4 regions of the Pseudoalteromonas sp. PAR1 genome follow, and region 2 is predicted to be linked to each of the others. Evidence: predicted binding sites of a transcription regulator. Region 2 holds the regulator's gene; each other region holds the start of a gene.

Region 1 (5,636 bases), on a different contig from region 2:
GGCATGTCACCAATTTCATCTAAAAATAAGGTACCACCATTAGCTTGTTCAAAACGACCTTTACGAATACTGTCGGCCCCTGTAAACGCGCCTTTTTCATGGCCAAACAATTCTGATTCTACTAACTCTTTTGGAATGGCAGCCATATTTAAAGCGATAAATTGGTTTTCTTTACGCGGACTATGATTGTGTAGGGCACTGGCAACAAGCTCTTTACCTGTTCCTGACTCACCATTAATTAGCACGCTCATACTTGATGCTGATAATTTACCGATCGCGCGAAACACCTCTTGCATCGCAGGCGCTTCGCCTATGATATGGGCATTCGTTTGTGGTGCTTGCTTACGCTTGGTTTTTTTTGTTGAATTAGCACGACAGGCGCTCTCTACCAGCGCAACTGCTTCATCTAGATCAAATGGTTTTGCAAGGTATTCAAATGCGCCTTTTTGGAATGCATTTACCGCTGAGTCTAAGTCTGAGTGTGCAGTCATAATGATGACTGGCAACCCAGGGTTTTGTTCGGCAATTGTTTCAAGTAATGCCATACCATCCATACCAGGCATTCTAACATCTGACACTAGAACGGTAGGCTGACTAAACTTGAGTGCGTTAAGCACATCTTGTGCATTTGCATAACTTTCTGTTTCAAATCCTGCTCGCGCCAGCGCTTTTTCTAATACAAAGCGTATTGAGGCATCATCATCAACTAACCAAACTGTTTTCATGACTACTCCAAAAAACCATTAATCCGTAAAAGGCAAATAGATATTAAATTCTGTATGGCCTGGCCAACTATCGCAGTCAATGTGTCCACCGTGTTGATCAACCAAAGTCTGTGCAATGGATAACCCTAGTCCTGAACCATTTTCTTTGTTAGTGATCATTGGATAAAACAAGGTTTCTCTTAAACTCTTATCTATTCCTGGACCATTATCTGAAATCTGGATCAGCAAGGTTTTCTTCGGTGCTTTACCAGGACGTCTATGTTGATGGTTAATACGGGTTTTTATTCTAATTTCGCCACCATCAACCAGAGCCTGCTGTGCATTGCGAATAATGTTAAGTACCACTTGTTGAATTTTACTTTGGTCAATGTACACACTCGGTATACTTGGATCATAGTCTTTCACTAAAGTGATATTAGCGCTGTTATCTAACATGCTAAGCTTAATCACTGACTCAAGAGCTTGGTGAATATTGCCATATGATTTATGTGGCAATTGGTTTGGACCAAGTAAACGGTCTACGAGCTCTCGTAATCGGTCAGCTTGCTCAATGATAAGCTCTGCACATTGATCACGCTCTTGCTGATCAACCTCGTACTGCAATAATTGCGCCGCTCCGCGTATTCCACCCAAAGGATTTTTAATTTCGTGTGCTAAACCACGAATTAAATTGCGTGCGGCTTGATATTGGTGCATTTGATTTGATGCTTGATCGTGGCGAATTTCATCATCCATTTGTCGGCACTCAAACAAAATATAATTTTCATTATTGCTGTTTATTCGGCGGGTGCTAATGGTTAGCTTAGCATGGCGAGAATCGACGAACACCACGTCAGCTCTATGCTGGTGGCAGTCAACGCCATCAAACAACGAGTACTGAGCAATACGTTTTAGGTCAATGGAGTGGTAGTTAAATAAGTTATCGAATGGCTGATTAATTATACGCTTTGGACCTAAGCCTAATAGCTCACTGGCACTATCATTTGCATAAACCAGTTTAAAATCATTATCGAGCAAAATAACGGCTGTACTTAAATTTTTCCAAATACTTTCGAGTAGTTCAGAATTAAAATGTGTATCACTGAGCATGTTTGCACCATTTTAGTGCGTTGCAATTAACAGCAGCTTAGCACAATCCATTTACTTTGCATGATACCGACTCGAAAAAATTAGTTTCAATTAAGTATCGATGCTCTGTGCATGTAGAAAGTGCTAACAGGGCTAACCGAAACGACTTTATTATTCGCATCTATAAGTTTTGCTTGTAATGTGTGTTCGCCTCGGTCGACATTTCGCAATGCAAAGGTCGTGCTATTACTCGATTTTCCGTGAGGTGTGCCATCGACTATCAGCTGTACTTTGAAGCCTGTTGCAAAACGCGGACTCACTCGTGCTGTGACGTATACTGAGCCTGTATTCTCTCGAACGGTTGCCTCATTTTCTGGTGAGGAAATCGTTATTTTAAAATTTACAGGTGTCGCACTAGCCGGGTTATCAAGTATGCTGGTGTCGGTTTTAGGCATGGTAAGGTTTTGAGTATTGAGCTTTACTTCTTTAGCCCCAGGGCGAGGTGAGTCTGAGAACACTAAAACACCATTCTCATCTTTCCACGAGTAAATTTTTTTTACTTCACTTTGTGCGTAATTGCATACTGTAAAAAGGAGTAATACTAATAAAATCGTGTTTTTCACTCTGTGACCCTAGGTTATCTAATCTAACTAAAACTTTAGAGTAGAATTGGCCAAATTACCATCAAAAAAGCCCGCAAAGCGGGCTTGAGAACACACATTTATTATCAATCTGATAATTCTGATACGGCGTTAAATTAAACGCTGTAGTACATTTCGAACTCAACTGGGTGAGTTGTCATGTTAAGCTTTTCAACTTCTTTGCCCTTAAGTGCAATGTAAGCATCGATAAGGTCATCAGTGAATACGCCGCCAGCTTTTAAGAACTCACGGTCAGCATCTAATGAATCTAATGCTTCTTGCAGTGAAGATGCAACTTGTGGGATCTCTGCAGCTTCTTCAGCTGGAAGATCGTATAAGTCTTTATCCATTGCATCACCAGGGTGGATCTTGTTTTTGATACCGTCAAGGCCAGCCATAAGCATTGCAGAGAACGCTAAGTATGGGTTAGCTGTTGGATCAGGGAAACGTACTTCGATACGACGTGCTTTAGCAGACGGTACCACTGGGATACGGATTGAAGCAGAACGGTTACGTGCAGAGTATGCAAGCATTACTGGTGCTTCGAAGCCCGGAACTAGACGCTTGTATGAGTTAGTTGACGCGTTAGCGAATGCGTTGATTGCTTTAGCGTGCTTGATGATACCACCGATGTAGTAAAGTGCTTCTTCAGATAGACCAGCGTATTTGTCACCAGCGAAGATGTTTACGCCATCTTTACCTAGAGATTGGTGACAGTGCATACCAGAACCGTTATCACCTACGATTGGCTTAGGCATGAATGTCGCTGTTTTTCCGTATAAGTGAGCCATGTTATGGATAACATATTTCATCTCTTGGATTTCGTCAGCTTTTAATACCATTGTATTGAAGCGAGTTGCGATCTCATTTTGACCTGCAGTTGCTACTTCGTGGTGGTGAGCTTCTACTACTTGACCTAGTTCTTCAAGAACTAAACAAGTTGCTGAACGCCAGTCATGTGATGAATCAACAGGTGAACACGGGAAGTAACCGCCTTTAACACCTGGACGGTGACCCATGTTGCCACCTTCGTAATCTTTATCTGAGTTCCAAGCAGCTTCTACAGAATCGATTTTGTACATAGAACCAGACATGTCTGATTTGTATTTAACGTCATCAAAAAGGAAGAATTCTGGCTCTGGACCAAATAATACAGTATCAGCGATACCTGTAGAACGCATGTACTCTTCAGCGCGTTTTGCAACTGAACGTGGGTCACGCTCGTAACCTTGAAGTGTTGAAGGCTCAACTACGTCACAACGGATGATTAGTGTAGCTTCTTCAGAAAACGGGTCCATTTTAGCAGACTCAGGAACAGGCATAAGCACCATATCTGATTCGTTGATGCCTTTCCAACCTGCAATTGAAGAACCGTCAAACATTTTGCCGTCTTCGAAGAAATCTTCATCAATTTGGTGATGAGGAATAGAAACATGCTGTTCTTTACCTTTGGTATCAGTAAAGCGTAAATCAATGAACTTAACGTCATTTTCTTTGATAAAATCTAAAACCGATTGTGACATGTGTCCTCCAATTGTTGGGTTTTATTTTTGCTGCATTATTGCTTTTGCTCTATGTAAGCTGGTTTCATGCCATTTTTTTAAGGTGTTGTTAAGGCTGATAAAAAAGAAACCGCTTGTTGTTATGTTAACTTTTTATGCACTGTTTTGGTGCGAAAAAAGATCATTTTGGTGCGTAAAAAGAATGACGACGATTTGCACAATTACTGAGCGTGCCAATTTATCGGTTCTAAATACGATTAAGTGCCAAAATATGGTTTAAAAAATGCAATTTTGCCAGTTTTATGCTTATAAAAATTATTATTTTCATAAATTTGTCATTTATAAAACAGATACTTATAAAATGCCTGAAGAAAGTTTTGAAAATTGTATTGGATAAACTTTCATCCATGCCATTATTAAGGGATAATATGCGCCCTTTTAAATCCTATGCTGGGACATCTGGTGAAAATGCCGGTGAGTGCGTAGATCTTGCAGGATCAATGAGATTCAATTTCTCTGAGAAAAAATATGAGCATCGAAAAGTTAAGAAATATAGCGATTATCGCCCACGTTGACCACGGTAAAACAACTTTGGTTGATAAACTGCTTGAGCAATCAGGCACATTAGAAACGCGCGGCGGTAATGAAGAGCGCGTAATGGACTCAAACGACATTGAGAAAGAGCGTGGTATTACCATTTTAGCTAAAAACACAGCTATCTCTTGGAATGACTACCATATCAATATCGTAGACACCCCAGGACACGCCGACTTCGGTGGTGAAGTAGAGCGCGTACTTTCGATGGCTGACTCAGTATTACTACTTGTTGATGCTCAAGAAGGTCCAATGCCACAAACGCGTTTCGTAACGCAAAAAGCATTCGCACAAGGTTTAACACCGATCGTTGTTATCAACAAAATCGACAAGCCAGGTGCACGTCCTGACTGGGTTATGGACCAAGTATTCGACTTATTCGATAACTTAGGTGCAACTGACGAACAGTTAGACTTTAAAGTAATCTATGCATCAGCTATCAATGGCTGGGCTACATTAGATTTAGACGAGCCATCAGATAACATGGAACCAATGTTCCAGATGATCGTTGATGAAGTATCTCCACCGGATGCCGATCCTGAAGGTGCTTTCCAAATGCAAATTTCTCAGCTTGACTACAACTCATACATCGGTGTTATCGGTGTTGGTCGTATCAAGCGTGGTACTGTTCGACCTAACCAACAGGTTACTGTTGTAAGTGCAGACGGTACTAAGCGTAACGGTAAAGTTGGCCAAGTAATGAGCTACTTAGGTCTTGAGCGTCATGAAGCAGAATCTGCAGGCGCTGGTGACATCATTGCTATCACGGGTCTTGGTGAGCTGAAAATCTCAGACACTATCTGTGATGTAAATACCGTTGAAGCATTACCACCGCTTAGCGTTGATGAGCCTACAGTAACAATGACGTTCTCTGTAAACACTTCACCATTCGCTGGTAAAGAAGGTAAATTCGTAACGTCACGTAACATCCTAGAGCGTTTACAGGCAGAGCTTGTTCACAACGTAGCACTACGTGTTGAAGAAACTGACAACCCAGATAGCTTCCGTGTTTCTGGTCGTGGTGAGTTACACTTAGGTATCTTAATCGAGAACATGCGTCGTGAAGGCTACGAGCTTGCGGTTTCTCGTCCACAAGTAATCCTTCG
Region 2 (5,636 bases):
TTTGGCTACCTGCAACACCACCCATTGAAGGTACGATACCATTTAGTACCGCCAAAATAGGCAAGATTGCTAAGGTGTTTTCAAAAAAGCTTGCCACAATTGCTGCTAGCAATGCGGTTAATAAGTTAACTCCCAGCCAAATAGAGCGACGCTGCGAACTTTTGAGTACTGGCGCAAAGGTATCTTCTTCGTCGTCAAGACCAGCAAGGCTTAACATGCTATGTTCAGCATCTTCACGGATTACGTCAACGATATCATCGATGGTAATACGACCAAGCAAGTGAGCGTTATCATCAACAACAGGGGCTGAAATCCAGTTATGACGCTCGAACAATTGCGCTACATCACTTTCATCCATTGAGATTAGGATTGACTCACACTCTTCATCCATTAAATCACGAACAATTTTATCCGATGAGTTGGTCAGTAATGTGGTTAACGAAAGCGCGCCTAAAAAGCAGTTATGTTTATCAACAACGTATAAGTCATCTGTACCCTCTGGTAGTTCACCACGCAAGCGTAAATAGCGCAGGACTACATCTAAGGTAACATCTGGACGAATTGTTACCGTATCGCTGTTCATCAGGGCACCGGCTGAACGCTCTTGGTACGACAGTGCCTGAGTTGCCCTTTCTCTATCTTGCGAGTCCATTGCACTGACTACGTCTTGATAAACGGTGTCAGGAAGGCTACGAAGAACTTCACCTAAGTCATCGTCGTCCATGTCTTCGGTTGCAGCAGCAATGTGCTCAGGCTCCATCTGAGCAATAATACCTAAACGTACGTCTTCAGAGAGTTCTTCTAAAACATCACCACGCACATCTGGGTCTACCAACTGCCATAGCATGCGACGAATTTTATGGGGAGATGACTCTAATAATAAAGCGGTATCACACGGAGCTGTTTTAGCGAGCATGCCTCGCACCTGAACAAATTGTCCACTATTGAGTGACTTGGTCACTTGTTTAAGTTGTTGTAGTGGGTAGTCTTGTTCAAAGGCTTCTGGCATTGGCGTCCTTACAACTGAAAATAGATTAATAAAGATTCTGCAAATACAGCATAGTTGCTAAGTGGTGTATTTGCAGGATATCTTCACACTGCGATAAAATTATTAAGTGCTTTGTATTTTTAAGGTGTGAACGATATAAAAGTAGGATATTTAAAGAGAATTATAAATACCTGAACTAAGTTTAACTTAAACGGTTAAGCCTTAGCAAACGCTATTCTTGTTCATGAAAGCGTTGTGCAATTAATTCTCCAATTGCGTTCAGTGCAGCCTCTGCATCTGGGCCTTCACATACCACACGCACTTCTTTACCTTGGCTACTTTCAAGTAGCATTAAGGCTAAAACACTATCACCTTCAGCTTCTTTATCGTCTTGATAAAGCATAATTTTAGCATCAAATTGCAAAGCAAGTTGTGCTAAAACAGTGGCTGCTCGTGCGTGCAAGCCAAGCTTATTTTGAATTAAAAACGTGTCTTCTGCGTGCATCTGGCATCCAATTAAATATCTTGCTCGCGATGGCGGATTTTTACGTTTGCATGCGTTTTTGAAAAGCTATCACCAATGGTCTGCGCTAAATATACCGAGCGATGTTGCCCGCCAGTACAGCCAATTGCGATGGTAAGATAGCTGCGATTGTTACGCTCAAGGTGAGGCAACCATGTTTGCACAAATGTTTGAATTTGCCATGTAAATTTTTGCACTATGCTATGACTTGCAAGGTAATCTTTTACTGGTTGATCTAAGCCTGTGAGTGGCTTTAGGTCTGGCTCCCAGTGTGGATTTGGTAAAAAACGTGCATCAAATACGTAATCGGCTTCTTTTGGAATACCATGTTTAAAGCCAAACGACATAAAGGTGATAATCAGCTTTTTATCTTTTTTACCTAAGATCTTTTCACGAATTGATTCAGCTAACTGATGAACACTCAGGTCGGTGGTATCAATCATAAAATCAGCGCGCGTGATCAGTACATCCAGTAATACTCTTTCTTGCTTAATTGCTAAATCGAGTGGCAGCGAGTCAATCGATAGAGGATGTAAGCGTCGCGTTTCAGAAAAGCGTTTGATCAGAGTTTGGTCATCACTGTCTAAATAGAACAGTGTTGGGTTTGCGAAACCTGGCAGGTATTCAAGAATATCATTAAACTCTTGCTGCTCTTTCGGTAAGTTACGCACATCTATGCTGACTGCTATTTTGTCATAGTTGTCTGAAACGCTACGAACAAGCGAAGGTAATAAGTTGACTGGGATATTATCAACACAGTAGTAACCCAAGTCTTCAAGTACACGTAAAGCGACCGATTTACCTGAGCCTGAGCGACCGCTGATGATAATTAATTCCATTTATGCCTCTGCTGATATGACCTGAAACAGTTCGTGGTCTGTTTTAGCGCTACGTAACTGTTTACAAAACTCTTTATCTTTTAGTCTATCAGCAATTGTCGATAATGTCTTTAGGTGAAGTTGGCTGTCTCCATCTGGTACGATGAGTGCAACGAAAATATCCACAGGTCGGTTATCAATTGCGTCAAAATTGATTGGGGATTCACTCACTATGACAAATGCCTGTGGTTGCTCTGCACCACTCATGCGGCCATGTGGAATAGCAATGCCACGACCAATACCTGTACTGCCTAATTTTTCTCTATTGAGTAAGGCATCAAGGACGTCTTGTTGAGATAAATGAGGAAGCTGCTGGTGAGCCAGCTCGCTGATATATTCAAGGATTCTTTTTTTGCTATTAAAAAGGACCGCAGCTTTGCTGCAGTCCTGGTTAGTAAGTGAACTAAGTTTCATAATTTAGTGTCGAGCTAATTTCTCTTTGTGTTTAATGACTTGACGATCTAGTTTGTCGATTAGCGAGTCAATGGCTGCATACATATCTTGGTGTGCAGTTGAGGCAAAGAGCTCGCCTCCATTTACATGTAAAGTTGCTTCTGCTTTTTGGCTTAATTTTTCTACATCTAGAATGACATGTACATTATTAATGTGGTCAAAATGCCTTTCTAGTTTTGCAAACTTGCTGTTTACATAGTCTCTTAATGAATCAGTGATTTCTACATGACGACCAGTTAAATTTAGTTGCATAAGCATTTTCCTTCTATGTAAAACGTCTAAATCAAACTCTTACGCTGATTAGACGGAGGTATCGCTAGAGACTCTCGATATTTTGCAATTGTGCGTCTAGCTACTTTAATTCCTTGCTCAGCCAATATATCTGCAATTTTACTATCACTCAATGGTTTAGCTGAGTTTTCTGCAGCGATAAGCTTTTTGATCAAAGCGCGAATTGCTGTTGATGAACACTCACCACCGTTTTCTGTGCTGACATGGCTTGAGAAGAAATATTTCAACTCAAAAATCCCGCGAGGGGTGTGCATGTATTTTTGTGTTGTAACACGTGAAATTGTCGATTCATGCATTTCGACCATTTCTGCGACATCGTTCAGCACCATTGGTTTCATGGCTTCTGGGCCATGTTCAAAAAATGCTTGTTGTTGCTGTACGATACAATTGGTCACTTTTAAAAGTGTATCGTTACGGCTCTCTAAGCTTTTAATAAACCATTTAGCTTCTTGTAAATGAGAGCGAATAAACTGGCTATCGCTGCTCGATTTTACTGAGCGTGACATAGCTGCATATTGGCTATTCACTCTAATTTTTGGCATACAATCTGGGTTTAGTTCAACGACCCAACGACCTTTAACTTTTTTAACCGATACATCGGGTATAACGTACTCAGACTCTTCGCGAACTATGCTGTCTGCTGGCTTAGGGTTTAAGCTGTGGATCAGCGTCATTACTTCTTTTAGTTCGCTTTCTTTAAGCTTAGTCTTTTTCATCAAAGTGCGATAGTCGCGACTTGCTAATAATTCAATATGCTCAGATAAAACCATTTTAGTTTCAGCTAAATACGGCGTACTCGCATCGAATTGGCGAAGCTGGATACATAAGCACTCTTGTAAGCTACGGGCACCAATCCCTACTGGATCAAACAACTGTATTCTCTTTAAGACCGCTTCGACTTCATCTAGTTCGATTTCTTCTTCATCATTATTTTGATTAAAACTTTCGACTATGTCTTCGCAGCTAACAGTTAAAATACCTGAGTCATCAATTGCCTCTACGATGGCGACAGCGATCGCTTCGTCAGTTGGGCTAAATGGTGTGAGTTGTAATTGCCACATAAGGTATTCATGGAGGGTTTCAGTCGATGCACCTTGATAAATTGACTCATCTTCTGGCATTGGACCTGATGATGTTGATGGGGCAGCACTCATGTACTCATCCCATGTCACATCCATGGCTAAATCGTCACTTACGGTGTCTTTGTTAAGGGCATCGCTGCTTTCTTGTTCGTACTCACTCGGCGCTTCTTCGGCCGATGCACTTAGCTGAGTATCATCAGATTCAGCTTTTTGCTCGTTCTTACCAATGTTTTCATCGTTGTAATCTGCTTCTTCCACTTCAAGCAGAGGGTTACTATCAAGTGCTTCTTGAATTTCTTGCTGGAGATCCAATGTACTAAGCTGCAGCAAGCGAATTGCTTGTTGCAGTTGTGGAGTCATTGTAAGTTGCTGGCCCATGCGCAGCTGTAATGATTGCCTCATGTATCCCTAACAATCCTTTTATGTGTTATCGACACCTGTGCAGTCACAGGTAAATTTATATCGATTTATTGTCATTGTTATTTAGTTTAGCAGATGCGCTAGATGGTGGCTTATTGGTTATAGCCTGAATTGCTCACCTAGATACACATCGCGTACGGTTTGGTCAGCTAAAACATGCTCAGGTGTTCCTGATGCAATTAGCTCCCCATGAGAAACAATGTAGGCTTTTTCACAAACATCAAGGGTTTCTCTAACATTATGGTCAGTGATTAATACACCAATACCACGATTTTTTAAGTGTTCAATAATTTTCTTTATATCTAACACTGAAATAGGATCAACACCAGCAAAAGGCTCATCTAACAAGATAAATTTAGGGTTTGCTGCTAATGCCCGAGCAATTTCTACGCGACGACGCTCGCCCCCAGATAAGGCCATGCCTTGACTATCACGAATATGCTGAATACTAAATTCATCAAGTAAGTTGTTGAGTGTTTCTTCTCGGCCTTGTTTATTTAAATCTTTACGCGTTTCTAAAATAGCCATTAGGTTTTGATAAACCGTTAACTTTCTAAAAATAGATGACTCTTGTGGTAGGTAACCAATCCCTAAACGTGCTCGGCTATGCATTGGCAAAAGTGTAATATCGTTATCATCAATGCTGATCTTGCCTTTATCGCTAGGTACTAAGCCAACAATCATATAGAAAGTGGTGGTTTTGCCTGCGCCATTTGGGCCAAGCAAACCAACGATACTGCCCGCTTCAACTTCAAGACCCACATTTTTGACAACTTGGCGGCCTTTATAGCTTTTTGCTAAAAGCTCTGCTTTTAATGTGCTCATGGTTGGCCTTTATCGTCTTGTTTGTTGTCTACAGGCACTAAGATTGTGTGTACACGGTCTGTTGAGTTTTCATCTTTTTCTGCGCTAATTAGTTGTTGTGCCATATCATAGGTAATGCTTTTCGCTGTTACTTTTTGGCCTGCTTGAGTCACTTCGGCTTCGCCATTTAAAGTTAA
Region 3 (5,636 bases), on a different contig from region 2:
AATTAAAATGTTTCATTGCATATTGGTTGATAATTTATTCTACTCAAGTGTTGAAACCTAGCTCATTGCATTATTTGCCATTTTAGGACGTAGACTTGAAGTGGATGTTTTTTCATGGCCGCTTTTTGAAACGCTAAATAAAAAACAATGTGTTAGTATTTTTATTTGATACCTAAAATGATCTTATTCGCCTTGGTGTACAGGTAAGTGCTAACAGCGAGTCTTCTTGAATGAGAAGAAATTTTTTATGGTATGTTTAAGAACTCTGATTATGAAATGTTGTGTGAAGCCTTTACGTTACAGTATATGCCTAGTGGCGTGTTTGACTGTGTCAGGTTGCAATAATACGACAACCTCTTTTCTTTCCCCTAAACAATGGCCTTTATTGCACCTTGTGCAATTGTTGAGTCAAAATATTATAAAAGTAGATAGCTCTCCCTCTTTAGTTAACCAACACGCAGCGCTTGAAACAGTTTCTGCTGGTTCATTGAATAGCACGTTAATTGAGCAACCGTTTAAACATGAATATGCCTTTGCTGTGCAGCTTGCATCGGTTCAATCAAAGCCATTACTCGCTTATTCTGTTAAAAAAATGACCAAGCGTGCTCCCAATATTTTTCAAGGTGAGCCTATTTTAAATATTGAAACCGCTACTGTTGAGCAACACACGTTTTATCGTCTTAAATATGGTGGTTACAAGTATTTTAAAAACGCACAAGCAGACTGCGAAGCCATAAAACGTCAAGGGATCGATTGCTTCGTAAGCAAGTACACGGATAATCGCGTTTACTTTTAATGTAATTCTTTTTAACTGGGTTGGCATTTTGTTTGCTAGAATTTATGCCTATTTTTTAGAGTTGACGATTACATGATTTTTTTTACTCTTCTTAGGCATTTGTTCATTATCTTAAGTTTATTAACTTTGGCAGCGTGTATGATGACGCAAGAGCAAGATGAGCCTGTTTACACTAAGCAGCAAGTGCAACCTGAGCTCACTACTGACAATAATCAAGCTGCAGGTGTGCAGCTGGGGCTATATTTGTCAGTGAATAAAGTGAGTCATCAAGTATTGAAGCTAAAACATGATTATCCTAATGCTTTACAAGGGCTTAGTTTTCGCTTTAAACAGCGTGAGCAAAAGGGAGTCACTTTGTATGCACTGCGTGCAGGACCATTTAAAAACTACAGCCAGGCCAGCGCTTTTTGTGAGATTGCTAAAAAAATGGGTCAGTCATGTGTAACTGCAACATTTGTTGGGGAGATGCTTTAACTATTGCTTTTTGTATTAAATAATAATCGCAGCTACTTTGCTCTTCATAATTAACAGCCTTGCATACTCGGCCTGAGTAGCGATTATAAACAGCAAGCAGACTTATCATTAAAAGGCTTATTCGCTTAGATAAATACCAACTCTAAATACAGAAACCACCCATGGGGATAAGCCTGAAGCTAGCTGCGTTAAAAGTTACTTATCTACGATTGTATGGATGCAGAGGGTAGGGCAATGCAGGAGCAACTGCCAGGAACAGCTAAATAACCAAATTGGTATCAGAGTTTCTCGTTTCTAGACTATCAAAGTAAATCTCGCCAATAATAATAGTTAGGCATAATTATTGCTTTGTATTTGTCAAGTTGAAAGAGGATGGCAAATATGCGTCTGTTAGTTTATTTCGTTTTTTTAGTGTTAGTGGGTTGTAGCTTAACCGAAGAGCAACAAAAAACGCCCCCTAGAGAAACGCCAAAATCACCGATGGCTCCTTATACAGTGCATCAATATGTTACTGATTTAAGTAGTCAGTTAAGTCGTATTCAAGGCCCTTACAAAGGTAATGCGCGCATTGCTGTTACGAGCTTTTACATGGCAGATGGCCTGGGGACTAAGTTGGCGCAAGACCAAGGCAGTGGCTTGAGTCAGCAAATTCAAGAGAGCTTACTTACGCAATTTACCCAGCTAGGCTTTCATACTATCGAATATCGACTAGAAAATACTTTAAATTTGCAGCCAACGGCCGATAGTGTACTTAGTCGCGATATAAAAACCTTACGCCAACGTCAGAATATTGACTTTGTTATTACCGGCACACTTACCCGGCAACAACATGCCTATATAGTGAATGCTCGACTCGTCAATACAAAAGATCAGCGTGTTGTATCTGCGGCAAGTACAGAGATCCCGATAAATGTTATGTGGGGAGCTGAAAAAGTACAGCAGCGTAATGGTCAGTTGTATCGAAGCGAATATTAAGAGGAATTCAATTAATGAAACGTTTAATTTTAAGTATGTGTTTGCCTATGGGATTTGGTTGCTCTTCGATGCTTGCTAGTGATACACCTGAACAGCACGATGAACCGCAGCTAATGGCTCAACGAGAAGTGGCTGCACCGCATAGTAACGACAGCGTATTTCAAACTAATCAAGCCGTGTTAAACAACAGTAGTTTTACCGCAGCGCCAACTCGTAAAAATATCAATCATTATGTACGTGGCATCATGCAAGACTTAGTTGAAAACTTGCAATATGTGAACGATAAAACTCCCATTGCTGTTTCAAGCTTTGTGTATCTAGATGCAGACTACAACTCAACCACTTTACTAGGTAACCAGCTCGCTGAAAGTTTTATTCACGAACTGCATACCTTTGGTGTACCTGTTGTCGATTTCAAAACGACCGATTACATGCGTGTAACGCCCAGTGGTGATTATGTATTTAGCCGAGATTATTTAGAGCTTAACCAAGACCAAAACTTTAATTATGTGCTAGCTGGCACCCTAGTTAACCATCAAAGCGGGGTACTGGTGAATGCTCGTATCGTTGGTTTGGCAAGTAAAGCCGTGGTGGGATCTGCACAAGGGTTTATTCCGCAATCTGTGGTCGATGCCTTAGATAGCACCAATCGTAGCGACGGAATAATGCTAAAACAAGCAAGTGAGTAAGGTATGAAAGGTATTTTCTTAGCATTCATATTATTAGCGCTGTCAGGTTGCCAATTACTTGCTGAGCAAGGTGGGGCAAATCAAAGCACGGCTAACACCACATCATCACAAGCTGATTACGTTGCTATGTTGCAAGAGCTCGAGCAAAAAGAGTCGCAACAAACTAACGAAAATCACCGCTTATTTGTGCCTTATCAGCATCACAAAACGCTGGTTAATTATGTTGAGCAAATGGCACTTGAATTAGTTGATACCATGCAGCAAGAAAGTGAGTTAGGTATTGCAATAACGACGTTTGTCGATCTTGATACAAGCTTAAAAAGCAGCTCGCAACTTGGCAATCAAATCGCCGAGTCTATGATGTATCAACTACAAAAGTTTGGTTATGGGGTTGTTGATTTTAAAGCGATGGATGTGATTAACGTAACCCCCCGCGGTGATTTTGTTATGTCGCGTGACGTAGAAGAGCTTGCTGAGCGCCGTATCGCTAGCCATGTTTTAGCAGGCACACTAATCTATCGAACCAATGGTGTAGAAGTAAATGCCCGAGTAGTGAATTTAAATTCCAAACTCGTTGTTGCTAGCGCGCAAAAAGTGATCCCGTACTTTGTACTCAAAAATGAGTCGATTCAATTCGCAACAGCCAAACTAAATTAGCAGCTTATTAATACCAATCGGTAAAGTACCTTACCGATTGGTACAAATGCTTGATTCAAAAAGCCTTAGCCCGTTATAATTTTAGCTACAAGCTACAAGCTACAAGCTACAAGCTACAAGCTACAAGCTTTACCTCAGCTTTTGAGTGGCCTCTTAGTTAAATGGATATAACGGCCCCCTCCTAAGGGGCAGTTACAGGTTCGATTCCTGTAGGGGCTACCAAATCTCACTTTTTGAATATCACCCCCAATAATTTCACCATAAATGTAATTATTAATGACCAAAGTAATACTGAAAATTTTTAAAGTCTATCAAAGCAGACTTTAATAGAGGTATTGTAATTATTTACATGTAAAGTCTAATGTGTTGGACTTTATTGTGGCTTTTAAGTCTTATAACTGTAAAAGTCTTTTTAAGTAGACTTTATTTGATTTTATGGTGTAGGTTGAAATTAAAGTCTGATAGATTAGACTTTAATAGAAGCATTGTTCAAATTGAGATTGTGATGGCAAAGAAAGTTAAAGCGAGTAAATCCCCAGATTTAAGTAAGGCGTTCACACCTTCTTTGCTTGGTGACGTTATTAAAGCGAAGAGAACACAAAGCAATATCACGCAAACTGACGCTGCATTACTTTCGGGTATATCAAAGCAGACATACATAAATATTGAACAAGGTAGTGCTGATGTAAAAGTAGCCTCGTTAATGAAAGTTGTCTCGGCATTAGGCGTAAAGATATCAATTGAGCCATGGCAAAGTGATAGCACAGCTAACTCACCGCTGGAGGATGAGAATGACGTCTGGGTCTGATAGATATACGCTCGATATAATTTATAGCCAAAAGCTGGTTGGTAAATTACATCTTTCTAGAGAAAGCGATAATTTATCATTGAGTTATCAACAAGAGTGGGTGGATGAGGGCTTTCCAATATCTCCTCATTTACCTTTTGGACATGACATACCTTCTGTCAATATCAGACGTTTTTTACAAAACTTACTACCCGAAAATAAGGGTCTAGATTATTTAATAGATTACTTAGGGGTATCACGGACGAATGTATTTGCTCAGATCGGTGGAATTGGTAAAGATACCTCTGGGGCTATGATGTTTTTACCTGAAGGTGCTTTAAACGATAAAGTAAAAAGTAACTTTATCGCTATTAGTGATGCTGAACTGATCAAAAAGTTATCTGATCCTCAATTTTGGCATTTGGAAGTCTGGGACGGCAAGCCAAGATTGTCAGTAGCAGGTGTTCAATCAAAATTAAATGTATTGTCAGTTGATGGCAAGTTAGGTTTTGGTGAAGGAGACCTTTGTTCTACCCATATTATTAAGTTTGAAAAGAATAATCAGCAACATCTTGTTATAAATGAATTTGTAACAATGAAACTTGCAAAACTGGCTGGGCTAAGTGTTGCAGATGTTGAACTTAAATATTTTGATCACCACCCTGCATTACTTGTAGAAAGATTCGATAGAAAATTGTTTAGCCCTGAAAATGTAAAGCGCAGGCATATGATTGATGCATGCCAAGCTTGTAATTTAGGGGTTGATAAAAAGTACGAAAGAAATTTAGGTAAGCAGCGAGATGTTCGTCACATTCGTGATGGTGCAAGCTTTGAAAAATTGTTTGCGCTATCTAAACTTTGCGAAAACCCTATAGCGGCAAAAATTGAAATTTTAAAGTGGGCGTTATTTAATCTTTGCATCTACAATTCAGATGCACATGGCAAAAACTTTAGCTTTTTTGTGCAAAAATCAGGTCTAACCCCTGCGCCATTTTATGATTTAGTAAACGTTAAAATGTATCCAGAGTTTGAACAGGATCTAGCTATGAGTATAGGAGATGAGTTTGACCCAGATGCAATTAATGCCTATCAGTTAGTTGACTTTGCAGATGAAAATGGAATTTCAAAAAAGTTACTACAAAGCCATCTAACTAAAATAGCGACAAGTATTAAAAATAATTTACAACAGGCAATATCGTTTGTTGATAGCCCTTCAAAATCACAAGTGTCATATTTAAAGCATTACTTTGATATAGTT
Region 4 (5,636 bases), on a different contig from region 2:
CAGTACTAAAAGCAATAGGTTACGCGCCAATTAGCGCTCAACCAAGTAGCAATGAGTCGCAACGCACCTTACTTGCAATTAAAGCGTCAAAGCTTGAAGCTTACCGTGAACTTGCTGAGCAAGTGTATGGGCAAAAAATTTCCGCAGGCACAACAGTGCAAAATAGTATTGCTCAAAACGATCAATTACAAAGCCAGGTATTAGGTGTCATAAAAGGTGCGCAGGTTATAAAAACTTATGCAGTAGGCGATACCTACGCAACAGAATTACAACTTGATATGAAACGCGTACATGACCTTTATATTGGCGAAATAAAACCACGCGAAGTTAAAAAAGTAACCTATTACTAGGTTACAACATCAGAAATGTATAATCTGCTCTAAAAAATAAAGCGCGATAATTTGGTATTATCGCGCTTTATTTTTGTATTCAATTTAATATCAGTTGCTAGGCTTTTAGGTTATGTACAATTGTTTTGTCGCCTTGAACCACACTGCCGCCTTGGTCGTAGGTCATCGATGAAGGCGAACCGATTAAGATATCTTTAAGTTGTTTAACACTTAGTTGAGCTTGATGCGCAGCATGAGCGTTAACATCGTTTTTCTTTTTACATTCAGCAAGTAGGCTGTTCACTTGCTTAATAAGAGCAGTAACGTCGTCATCTTTAGAATCATTATTGACTGATAGTTTCTGCACTTCTTTGTCGATAGTTTGAATTTGTTGCAGCAAAGAGATTTTCTGTTGGGCAATACTTTTTAACCCTTCGCCACGTTTCGATGCGATTGCATTGAGTTCATCATCTAAAAGCGCAGCAATAGACTCCAAGCAAGAAACTTGTTGTGTTAGTTTACTGGCAATTAAATGATTATGATTAGCCATAGACATCAAACTCAAATGCGGCGATGTTCTTCGCTAGTTTTTCAGCATCAATTTGGTATTTACCTTCACTAATTGCTTTTTTTAATTCGGCAACTTTGTTACTGTCAAAACCAGACGATTGCTCAGCTTTTTCTTGCAAAGATTTAAGCTGCTTAGCTTGAGGTGTTAAGCTTACAGAATCTGCACTTGCTTTTGGCGCAGCTGATTTAGCTTCAGCAGCGTTAGCATTATCTTTTTGTAAATCAAGCTTTTTTTGCTTGGTATTTGTCAACACAGAGGTTTGTTGTTGACCATTATTGACATTGCTTACCATAATATTTGACCTATACATTACCCAACATATGCCTTTATATCGGCAGGCACAGCGGATACTTTAGCATAAATATAAAAAATTAAATATTTACCTGAACAGACTCGACACCATCCACACGTGCATTTAATACTTTACCTGATTTTTTGTTTTTTACACGCACTAATTCGTCTAACGTACCATCTTCAAGGGCAATGCCTGTCGTTTTAATTCTAAGGCCTCGTAGTGAAGCGTAAATAGTCACGTTGTCGCCTTTACAAACCATGCAAACCTGACTCATTACAATTGGTGTACCGTCACGCAAATTGCGCTTAATTCGACTGCCAATAAGTATAGACTCATCTTGCACATATTGCGTTCTAACAAACTGTTTTGGTTTCATTTCAAGGCGTAAATGTTCAGCCCTGATCACTTCACCACGACTTAAATGAGTTGTCACAACAACCACAGGCTCAAGCTCAATGATGCGCACGTGTACGTATTGGGTCCAACTATTTATATCTTCGCACTTAAGTTGTACAGTTACCTGCCGATTAAAAGGAGGTGTTGTTGGTACTTCTTTACTTAAAGGTGATTCGCACACTCTGTCGGGTATGCGGCTATCAAGCGGCAATGCACTCACTTGTGGTGTACTTTCTAGATCAGTAAGCTGCTCACTAACAAAATCGATAGCGATCTGTTGAAGCTGCTCGTTTTTATATACTTCTGCATGCACTTGTGTAATGGACAACAAGCTAGCAAGGAAATAAAAAACACTGTATCTTCGGCTTTTTTTTAACAAACTCATATTGTTTCGACTATGCTTATGGTTGAAAACAAGGTATAAATATTTTGCGTCAAAAAACAGACGCTTTGTAACCTTATGTAGCTTTAACACAAAGAAAGCAATTATTGTTCCGGCTCTGATTGTTTATCTTTAGGAGATTGAAATGGCAGGCATTTTAGACTCAGTGAACCAGCGCACGCAGTTGGTTGGGCAAAACCGCCTTGAATTACTATTATTCAAACTCAGAGGGCGACAACGCTTTGGTATCAATGTGTTTAAAGTGAGAGAGGTTTTGCAATGCCCACCACTCACAAACATGCCCAAATCTAATGCTTATATACGAGGCGTAGCTCACATTCGCGGTCAGACTATTTCAGTCATTGATTTATCAATGGCCGTTGGCGGTCCTGCTATCGAAAATATCAAAGACAGCTTTATTATCATTGCTGAATACAACCGCTCTGTGCAGGGGTTTTTAGTTGGCGGTGTTGAACGTATCGTTAATATGAATTGGGAAAAAATAATGCCTCCACCATCAGGTGCGGGTCGTTATTCTTACCTAACTGCGGTCACCGAAATCGAAAACGAGCTGGTTGAAATTCTAGACGTAGAAAAAATCTTGAATGAAATTTGCCCTGTAAATACAGAAGTAAGTGCAGAAGTAGTGGGTGATGGTGAAATCCAGCGAGACTTAGGTGAACGTATTGTCTTTATAGCAGACGACTCTGCTGTTGCGCGAAACCAAGTTAAGCGAGCGCTTGAGCCATTAGGTGTACAAACTGAGCTCGCTAAAAATGGTAAAGAGGCTTTATTACGGTTACGTGAGATTGCAAAACTCGATTGCCAAAACGATATTACTGAACGCGTAGGGTTATTAATTTCAGATGTTGAAATGCCTGAAATGGATGGTTATACCCTTACGGCAGAGATAAAAGCGGATCCAAAATTATCACCTTTGCATGTGATCTTACACACTTCTTTAAGCGGTGTATTTAACCAAGCAATGATCCAAAAAGTAGGTGCAGATGATTTTATTGCAAAATTTAACCCTGACGAATTAGCAACGGCTGTTAAAAAGTGGGTTCATTGTGATTAATTATTTATAGGTGGTATTACTTTGGAAAATAAGCACTTACAACAAAGCGAATACGATCAATTTCGCTCTTTTCTAGAGCAACAGTGTGGCATTGTGTTAGGCGACAATAAGCTTTACCTAGTGAAAAGTCGTCTTGCGCCATTAATGGTGCGCTTTAACGTTGAGTCTTTATCGCAATTAGTTAGTAAAACGCTCAGTCCACATGAAAGACAGCTTCGTGCTGCTGTTGTGGATGCGATGACGACGAATGAAACCTTATGGTTTCGTGATCAATACCCATTTGAATTGCTTAAAACAAAGCTGTTTCCTGAGTTGAAAGATGTGCGTAGGCCACTAAAAATCTGGTCAGCGGCAAGTTCATCAGGCCAAGAGCCGTATTCAATTGCTATGTCGGTTGCTGAGTTTCAGGCGAAAAACCCTGGCGTACTTAAAATGGGCGCGCAGATTATCGGCACTGATATATCTAATACCATGCTTGATATGTGTAAAAATGCTGAATATGACTCGTTGGCACTGGCCCGTGGTTTATCAATTGAAAGACGGCAAAAGTTTTTTAAAGACAGCGGCAATGGTATGGCGCAGGTGATTGATCCAATCAAAAAAATGGTGAGCTTTAGGCATTTGAATTTATTAGATTCTTACGCCTTAATGGGCAAGTTTGATATCATTTTTTGCCGCAATGTACTGATCTACTTCTCTCCAGAGGTAAAAGCAAAGATTATTTCTCAATTTGCTCAGGCCCTTAATCCAAAAGGGTATTTATTTTTAGGGGCATCTGAATCTATGGCTGGCTTAAGTGATAGCTTCGAGATGGTTCGTTGTAACCCAGGTATTATCTACCAGAAAAAGTAATCTCTTCTTAGCAACCTAGCTCTTAGGTTGCTAAATTATTTATTATTCAAAAGCTTACCGTGCTTTATCTATCTAGTTAATTTTGGCTTGCCTTTTGCATCTGCACTAGCAGAGTCAATTTTTTGGAGATGGTTATGGCTATCAGTTTTGATAAAGCATTTGGTGTGCACCCGCATGCAATGTTGATCCGTTCACAACGCGCTGAGTTATTAGCGACAAACATCGCTAATGCTGATACGCCGGGCTACAAAGCAAAAGATATCGATTTTGCGGCGGCTCTAAAAGCGGCAAAAAGCAACCAGCAAGGCGGCAATAACATGGTACGAACTGACGCAAAACACCTTGCCGGTGGCAGTCGGTTTGTTGGTAACGCAGAAATGTTTCGTACGCCAAATCAAGCAGATACAGGTGATGGTAACTCAGTTGATATACAAGTGGAACGAAACTTGTATGTACAGAACTCATTAGAGTATCAGGCAAGCCTGCAATTTATGAGTAGTAAAATTAAAGGCCTTAAAAAAGCCCTCGGTAGTCAAGGAGCTTAATCATGAGTTTATATAATGTTTTTGATATTTCAGGCACTGGTATGAGCGCGCAAAATGTGCGTCTTAATACAACAGCAAGTAATATCTCGAATGCGAATACGATTAGCTCTAGTCAAGACAAAACATACCGAGCGCGCCATCCTGTTTTTGCTGCGGAGTTGACTAAAGCGTCAGCAACACAAAGCAATCCTCAGGGCTCTTCTGTTGGCGTAAAAGTGTTGGGTATTGTTGAGAGCGATAAGCCTCTGCAAATAGAGTACAACCCTAATCACCCCAGTGCGGATGAAAACGGTTATATCTACAAACCTAACGTTAATGTCGTAGAAGAAATGGCTAATATGATTTCTGCCTCTCGCTCTTACCAAACAAATGTGCAAGTTGCTGATGCAGCTAAGCAAATGTTAAGTAAAACACTGTTGCTTGGGCAGCGGTAACCGAGGATAAGTTATGAGTAACGACATCAGCAGTGCGTCATCCACGTATTTAGATAATTTACGTTGGCAGGACAATCAAAACAAACCAGAAGAGAAAGATGACACTTTAACGCAAGAAGACTTCTTCTCGCTTTTAACACAACAGTTGTCGTTTCAAGACCCAAGCAAGCCGGCTGATAATGATCAAATGATTGCTCAGATGACCAACTTTACCATGGCTGAAGGGATCTCGAATTTAAACTCAAAATTTGATGCACTTACTGCGTCAATGACATCGAACTCGGCATTACAAGCTTCGACCTTAGTTGGTAAACAAGCACTATTAGAATCAAATACGATTGATTTTGATGGTAGTAACGTTGCTAAGGGATCGGCAATTGCAGAAACGCCTGTTGAAGATCTTACGCTTCGCATTACTGATGAGTCAGGTCAACTTGTACGTACCATCAGCATGGGCGCTCAATCGGCTGGCGCAGTTCGTTTTGAGTGGGATGGTAAAAATGACGATGGAGAGCTTTTGCCTCCAGGCGAATACGAAGTTAAAGCTGAAGGATTCCAAAATGGTGACTATAGCAGTCTACCTTTAGCGACTTTCAAAAATATTGAAAGCGTTAATATCAATGGATCTAGCGGCATTATTATTAATACTAAAGAAGGCGCGGTTAGGCTAACTGATGTTGCAGAAATCGCTTAATTACACAGATTAACTAGTTAGCCTAGTGCTACAGATTGACACTTTAGAGGTGACTTATGA

The links. Region 2 encodes sigma-54, which starts transcription at its own class of promoters, with help from an activator protein. Its sites were predicted from a motif close to GTTGGCACGNNNNTNGNNT; they were not measured.
Region 1: glnA (glutamate--ammonia ligase) is a predicted target of sigma-54. The motif match lies at 4,013-4,031, and genes of this name have one in related genera.
Region 3: QL229_RS06925 (FlgO family outer membrane protein) is a predicted target of sigma-54. The motif match lies at 1,601-1,619, and genes of this name have one in related genera.
Region 4: flgB (flagellar basal body rod protein FlgB) is a predicted target of sigma-54. The motif match lies at 3,985-4,003, and genes of this name have one in related genera.

The regions. Positions count from the first base shown of each region.
Region 1 is NZ_CAMZMY010000028.1:5,643-11,278, reverse strand. Features, by position in the region: gene ntrC (nitrogen regulation protein NR(I)) at 1-725, opposite strand, end outside; gene glnL (nitrogen regulation protein NR(II)) at 744-1,814, opposite strand; gene QL229_RS18025 (DUF4124 domain-containing protein) at 1,901-2,416, opposite strand; gene glnA (glutamate--ammonia ligase) at 2,551-3,957, opposite strand; gene typA (translational GTPase TypA) at 4,465-5,636, shown strand, end outside.
Region 2 is NZ_CAMZMY010000011.1:134,638-140,273, reverse strand. Features, by position in the region: gene mgtE (magnesium transporter) at 1-1,009, opposite strand, end outside; gene QL229_RS11380 (HPr family phosphocarrier protein) at 1,221-1,493, opposite strand; gene rapZ (RNase adapter RapZ) at 1,505-2,350, opposite strand; gene ptsN (PTS IIA-like nitrogen regulatory protein PtsN) at 2,351-2,803, opposite strand; gene hpf (ribosome hibernation promoting factor) at 2,807-3,094, opposite strand; gene QL229_RS11360 (RNA polymerase factor sigma-54) at 3,121-4,617, opposite strand; gene lptB (LPS export ABC transporter ATP-binding protein) at 4,735-5,460, opposite strand; gene lptA (lipopolysaccharide transport periplasmic protein LptA) at 5,457-5,636, opposite strand, start outside.
Region 3 is NZ_CAMZMY010000006.1:132,405-138,040, forward strand. Features, by position in the region: gene QL229_RS06915 (SPOR domain-containing protein) at 404-796, shown strand; gene QL229_RS06920 (SPOR domain-containing protein) at 935-1,270, shown strand; gene QL229_RS06925 (FlgO family outer membrane protein) at 1,652-2,245, shown strand; gene QL229_RS06930 (FlgO family outer membrane protein) at 2,260-2,934, shown strand; gene QL229_RS06935 (FlgO family outer membrane protein) at 2,938-3,591, shown strand; tRNA gene QL229_RS06940 (tRNA-Arg) at 3,739-3,813, shown strand; gene QL229_RS06945 (helix-turn-helix transcriptional regulator) at 4,097-4,399, shown strand; gene QL229_RS06950 (HipA domain-containing protein) at 4,332-5,636, shown strand, end outside.
Region 4 is NZ_CAMZMY010000006.1:144,319-149,954, forward strand. Features, by position in the region: gene QL229_RS06980 (LPP20 family lipoprotein) at 1-350, shown strand, start outside; gene QL229_RS06985 (flagellar protein FlgN) at 448-879, opposite strand; gene flgM (flagellar biosynthesis anti-sigma factor FlgM) at 872-1,192, opposite strand; gene flgA (flagellar basal body P-ring formation chaperone FlgA) at 1,272-1,976, opposite strand; gene QL229_RS07000 (chemotaxis protein) at 2,119-3,051, shown strand; gene QL229_RS07005 (protein-glutamate O-methyltransferase CheR) at 3,073-3,903, shown strand; gene flgB (flagellar basal body rod protein FlgB) at 4,038-4,448, shown strand; gene flgC (flagellar basal body rod protein FlgC) at 4,451-4,882, shown strand; gene QL229_RS07020 (flagellar hook assembly protein FlgD) at 4,896-5,576, shown strand; gene flgE (flagellar hook protein FlgE) at 5,633-5,636, shown strand, end outside.